DNA from 2 places in the Lysinibacillus sp. Y5S-8 genome. Region 2 is predicted to be linked to the other one. Evidence: predicted binding sites of a transcription regulator. Region 2 holds the regulator's gene; the other holds the start of a gene.
What was found. Region 2 encodes LexA, which represses DNA repair genes until DNA is damaged. Its sites were predicted from a motif close to CGAACATATGTTCG; they were not measured.

Region 1 (3,340 bases), 1.2 Mb from region 2:
GAGTGGACGCATATAACGATAGAAGAACGTTAAGAGCAAGACTTGAATATGTGCCCCGTCCGTATCCGCATCGGTCATAATCACTACTTTATCGTAGGCTGAATCTTCCACAGCAAAATCCGTGCCAACACCTGCACCAATCGCATGGATAATCGTTGAAATTTCTTCGTTTTTCATAATATCCTGTAGTTTGGCTTTTTCTGTGTTGATGACCTTACCGCGCAAAGGCAAAATCGCTTGGAATGTACGATCACGACCTTGCTTGGCAGAACCACCCGCAGAATCACCCTCAACTAAATACAACTCATTCTTGGCCGCATTGCGAGACTGAGCTGGTGTTAATTTGCCTGATAGAATCGTACTACCTTTTTTGCTTTTCTTGCCATTCCGAGCATCCTCACGCGCTTTACGAGCCGCTTCTCTTACTTGCTGCGCACGGATTGCTTTACGTACAAGAGAAGCCGATAACTCTGCATTTTCCTCTAGCACATACAAAATTTGCTCAGACACTACGCTATCTACGGCTGAACGAGCCTCACTTGTACCAAGCTTGCCCTTGGTTTGTCCTTCAAATTGTAATAAATGCTCTGGAATACGAACAGACACGATTGCTGCTAAACCCTCACGAATATCTGTCCCTTCAAGGTTTTTATCCTTGTCCTTTAGCAAGCCGATTTTTCTTGCATATTCATTAAATACACGCGTCAATGCCGCTTTTGCACCTGTTTCATGTGTGCCGCCATCACGAGTACGTACATTATTAACGAATGACAAAATCGTTTCTGAATAACCATCGTTATATTGGAAAGCGAATTCTACTTCAATATCATCTTGTATGCCTTCTACATATTTCACAGGATGAAGAACATCCTTTTCTTCATTCAAATACGCAACGAAAGCTTCAATGCCATTCTCATAAAAGAATACATCTTGTTTGCCTTCCTCGCGCTCATCGATTAATTCAATTTTTAAGCCCTTTAATAAAAAGGCTGATTCACGTAAACGTTCTGCTAACGTATCATAATTGAATTTTGTGACAGAAAAAATCGTTTCGTCTGGTAGGAAATGAACAAGTGTACCTGTTTGCTTCGTTTGCCCAATTTCTTCAAGTGTTGTGACAGGATGTCCACCATGCTCGAAGCGCTGACGATACTTTTTACCATCACGATGAATCGTCACCTCTAAAAATGTTGATAGTGCATTAACTACAGAGGAACCTACACCATGCAAGCCACCACTTGTTTTATAACCACCTTGTCCAAATTTACCACCTGCGTGTAGCACCGTAAAAATAATTTCAGGGGTAGGCTTACCCATTTTATGCATACCTGTTGGCATCCCACGGCCAAAGTCGCGCACACTCATACTTTGATCCTTATGAATTGTGACAATAATATGAGATCCAAAGCCGGCCAGTGCTTCATCCACCGCATTATCTACGATTTCATACACAAGGTGATGAAGTCCACGGCCATCCGTTGAACCGATATACATGCCAGGTCGTTTGCGTACCGCTTCTAATCCTTCTAATACTTGTATAGCGTCATCATTATAAACGCTAGTTGACTGTTTATTCGTCAAAAAATTCCCCTCCAAAAAACAAACACATGTTCTATTTATGTTCTCATCCTAATAATAATAGCATTTCCTGTCAATAGCTAGCGACAGGTCCATTAAATTTTTAAAATTTGCTCACAGTTTTGATCATCTTTATCAATAGTAAACATCTGCAACAGTTGCTTAAAATTGGTATTTAAGCAGGGCAGACTGCTACTAGTATCCATAAACGTTTGACGCATAGTAGCCAATTTAGTTTCAACATACATAGAATCTAGTTCAGTGTAAACGCTACAATGTTTATTACGGTTAAACTGGATAAAGTTAGACTTCTATTCTACCAAAGGAATGAAGGATTGACAAAATTGCCTTTTTGCCTATATTTTTATAAAGGTTTTTTTCACTTTCTAGAATCTCATGTCTGAAAGCCTATCCCTTATTAATAGGTTTTCTTTTGTATTGAATTCAAGGCTCCTAATGAAATCTCCTTCATAACATTGTAGATTAGCAAGAAAAAGTGTAAAATACTTGTTACAAACTATTAGTACCAAGTGGTGGACTATGAATGAAAGGAGTCCAGCTATGATCAATGGACTTATTATTTTATGTGCTTATCTAATCGGCTCTATACCTTCGGGATTATGGATAGGTAAAATTTTTTATAATACCGATATTCGTGAACACGGGAGCGGTAATCTTGGTGCAACCAACACATTCCGAACATTAGGGAAAAAAGCAGGTATCGTTGTAACCGTAATGGATGTGCTCAAAGGAACAGCTGCGGTTTTATTAGTAGCACTTCCCGTTTTCTCTGACAGCACACTGCATCCATTATTACTTGGTCTTGTTGCCGTAATCGGTCATATGTTTCCGATCTTCGCCAATTTCCGTGGTGGAAAAGCAGTGGCAACATCCGCAGGTGTTTTATTAGGCTATTCGTGGCCACTCTTTGTCCTATTATTTATTACCTTTATTGTGACATTAAAAATCACAAAGATCGTCAGCCTAACATCGATGATAGCCGCTTTAGTAGCACTTATCTATGCAATCGTTTATTATTTTGTTACGGGTGACTTTGCATTAGGCATCTTGGTAGCCTTTTTATTTACCTTTATTATTTATCGTCACCGTGCCAATATTACACGTATTAAAAACGGCACTGAGCCAAAGGTAAAATGGCTTTAGGAAGAGAGGAGCATTCGAAATGAACATTGCATTGACAGATGAAGCACTCCAGTGGTTCAAACACGAAATGGAAGTAGAACCAGGTGATACGATTCGTTTTTATGCACGCTATGGTGGCTCTAGTCCTTTTCATGAAGGCTTTTCACTTGGCATGACTCGTGAAGAACCTATTGCTATAGGCGTACAGACAGTGGTTGATGGTGTAACCTATTACATTGATGAGAAAGATCTCTGGTTCTTTAACAATCACAACTTACATGTTGACGTTGATGCTAGTAATGATGAATTGCAATATGACTATCGTACATAAAACAGTCTATCCTTTCAGTCCATGAAAGGATAGACTGTTTTTTTATTTGGCTTCATCATGCCAATAGTTAGATTTTCACCCTCACCTCGTTTATCTATCAAAAAAATTGTCCACTCTATAAATAATGAGCGTATATTTGAGGAGGAAAACACATGTCTATGTCTAACAATATCGATACCTCCCCATCCAATACTAACGATTTGTTATATACATCCCTAGCTAAAAATAAAAAAATCATTGAACAGGCGCTTGGTCACAGTAATGACATCATCATACGTGAAATCACAA
Region 2 (3,340 bases):
AGTTATCATTGTTGTTTCTGATATAGCCTATATGCTGATTCCAGATAAGGTGCTTTTATTTTTTTTACCCTTCCTTGTTATTGGACGAGTACTGTCGCCATTAACACCCTGGTGGGACTGTGCTGTAGGTGCAGTCGTTGGTTTCGGCATATTATATAGTATTGCTGTGATATCAAACGGGGGCATGGGTGGAGGCGATATTAAATTATTCTTTTTAATTGGACTTGTTCTTGGTACAATGCATACACTGTTAACATTATTTGTAGCTGCAGTTATCGGCATGATTGTCGGGCTTGTCGTGTTAACGAAGAACAAGCAGGGGAGAAAAACACCCATTCCTTTTGGACCTTCTATTGCATTAGCCGCCATTATTGTCTATTTTTATGGGGATTCATTAATCAATTGGTATTTAGGTTTTTGGTAATTGTTCAATCTTCAAGCATATGGAGGGAAGCAAGTGAAACCGATTATTGGCATTACAGCCTTTGTGGAAGATGATTTATCCTCTCGATTAAATGCTGCTTACAGTAAAAGTATCATTGATGCAGGTGGGATTCCTCTTATTATTCCACTTGGCGTAGAGGAGGATGCCACACAAATTCTATCCCTTACAGATGGTTTATTGTTATCTGGAGGCTATGACGTGCATCCATTTCTGTATGGGGCAGAGCCTGCACCAAAACTAGGGAAAATTCATCCAGCAAGAGATATGGTAGAGTTAGCATTAATTGAAGCGGCATTCACACGAAAGATGCCTATTTTGGGTATTTGTCGAGGCATTCAAATACTAAATGTAGCACTAGGTGGTACTTTATTTCAGGATATTGATAGTGACCATTTTAGTACTAAGCTGCTCAAGCATGTACAGCAATCTGCTCGAGCTGTAGCTACTCATTATGTACAAATTATGGCGGAGAATTTATTAGCGACCATTTTACAACAAGATAAAATTGCGGTAAATTCATTTCATCATCAGGCAGTTAATGTATTAGCAGAGAAATTAAAAGTAGCAGCAAAATCGAGTGATGGCATTATCGAAGCGGTTGTTCATGAAGATTTGCCATTTTGCTTGGCTGTTCAGTGGCATCCCGAGGAACTAGCCATAGCAGGAGATGAGCCTGCACAAAAACTATTTTCAGCCTTTGTTGAAGCTAGCTTAAAATTCAAAAAGGAAGCGTAGCAGGGGACTGTACAAAGAATCCAACCATATATGGATTCTTTTTTTGCGTAAAAAAGAGGATACATGCTCTTAGAAGGAACACATAATCCTCAAAACCTACTTTAAATGATTAATGTACACGACGATATAGTCCTACAACTTGTCCTAAAATAGAAACTTGATCGACGATAATAGGCTCCATAGATGAATTTTCAGGCTGTAAGCGGAAATGATTTTTTTCCTTGAAGAAACGTTTGACCGTTGCTTCATCCTCTGCTGTCATCGCCACAACAATATCTCCGTTATTAGCTGTTGCCTTTTGCTTCACAATAACTAAATCGCCATCTAAAATTCCTGCTTCAATCATAGATTCCCCCATAATCTCTAGCATGAATAACTGATCCTCACTTGTACCATACGTATCTGGTAATGGGAAATATTCTTCAATGTTTTCAATAGCAGTAATTGGAGAACCAGCAGTTACCTTCCCCACAAGTGGTACATGAATGACTTGCTGCTTTTGAATAGACTCTTCAGGCTCTAAAATTTCAATTGCACGTGGCTTTGTTGGATCTCGACGAATAAAGCCCTTTTGTTCTAATCGAGCTAAATGACCATGAACAGTTGAACTTGAAGCAAGTCCGACTGCTTCCCCGATTTCACGTACTGATGGTGGATATCCCTTAGCTCGTACCTCTTCTTTAATAAAAGCCAAAATGTCCTCTTGTCTTTTCGAAACTTTTTTCATGAGTGCTCACCTCTTTTTTCTAATATCATTCTTCTTATTTGATAGTATAACAGAATGCGAACATGTATGCAAACATAGGTTCGAAAAGTGTTTGACAAAAACATTTGTTCGCTTTATTATGAGAACATACATTCCGAATAAACATTCTAGAAAAGGGGTTGTAACTATGACATGGTTAAAGAAAAATACACATATCTCCATTTTATTAGGAGCTTGTCTACTATTTGCAGGATACCTTTACATAACTGATCCAGGAGATGTTAATTACGCAGAAATTCAAATTGAACATGGGGATAGCTTGTGGTCGTTAGCAGAGCAATACCGTGGTAAGATGAGTACAGATGATTGGATTAAGCTGGTCAAAACAGAAAATGAATTAGCAGATATTAAAATTGTGGCAGGAAAGTCTCTAGTTATTCCTGTATTGGGTGATCAAGCCAATCCCATCCATACTATTGAAATTGCGAGAACTGAACAATGATGAATAAACAATTGTCGGCTGTTGTCTATTGCCGTGTAAGTACTGAAAAAGAAACACAAAGCTCCTCATTAGAGCGTCAACAGGAAGAGTTGCTGCGCTACGCTAGAGAGCAAGGCTATGAGGTAAAGGGTGTATTTAAGGATAAGCATAGCGGCTATGATGTGGAACGCGATGGCTTGCTTGAAATGCTTGATTTCATTAAAGAAAAGGGAATTAATGCCCTTTTTGTACAAGATGAAACACGATTAGGACGTGGGAACGCAAGGATGGCTGTGTTGCATTTATTGCAAAAATCAGCAACAGATGTTTTTTCCATGCGCGATGCAGGACCCGTTCAACTAAATGAAATGGATACGATGCTGCTTGAGATTTTAGCAATCGTGGAGGAGTATCAACGAAGAATCCATAACGCTAAAATACGTCGAGGCATGCGACGTGCTGTAGAAAATGGCTACCGTCCTGAAAATAATTTATCGAACCGAGGGAATCCCCATGGGCAGGAGCGAAAGGATTTACCTGTAGATGAAATTGTCAAGCTACGCAAACGTGGATTTACCTTTGAGGAAATTTCGATCACGCTTCGAGGGTTGGGCTTTGAAGTAAGTAAAGCGACTGTTCATCGTCGCTTCCAAGAACATCAAGAAAGATTAGCAGGCAAATAATATTGCCTGCTAATCTTTTTTTATTGTGTGCTTTGAAAACCCCCTGCTATGCAGGGGGTTCCGGAAAGCTTTTAGCTATGGACAATAAAAAAACTCCAAACGTACAATAAAGTCAGGTCTAGTCAACCGACTTCGTACGAAAGGAGCCACCATAAATGGATAATAAAAGTTTAGCACATACAACGTGGAATTGTAAGTATCATATCGTCTTTGCGCCAAAGTATAGAAGGCAGATTATTTATGGTCAAATTAAAGCAGATGTTGGAAGAATATTGCGCCAATTATGTGAA

Region 1: a site for LexA is predicted at 1,601-1,614, ahead of parE (DNA topoisomerase IV subunit B). Genes of this name have one in related genera too.

Annotation. Positions count from the first base shown of each region.
Region 1 covers NZ_CP145889.1:2,454,713-2,458,052, forward strand. Annotated here, with positions in the region: gene parE (DNA topoisomerase IV subunit B) at 1-1,581, opposite strand, end outside; gene plsY (glycerol-3-phosphate 1-O-acyltransferase PlsY) at 2,140-2,742, shown strand; gene V6670_RS11960 (HesB/YadR/YfhF family protein) at 2,762-3,052, shown strand; gene V6670_RS11965 (spore germination protein) at 3,205-3,340, shown strand, end outside.
Region 2 covers NZ_CP145889.1:1,288,163-1,291,502, forward strand. Annotated here, with positions in the region: gene V6670_RS05990 (prepilin peptidase) at 1-424, shown strand, start outside; gene V6670_RS05995 (gamma-glutamyl-gamma-aminobutyrate hydrolase family protein) at 458-1,180, shown strand; gene lexA (transcriptional repressor LexA) at 1,290-1,907, opposite strand; gene V6670_RS06005 (LysM peptidoglycan-binding domain-containing protein) at 2,074-2,388, shown strand; gene V6670_RS06010 (recombinase family protein) at 2,385-3,050, shown strand; gene tnpA (IS200/IS605 family transposase) at 3,206-3,340, shown strand, end outside.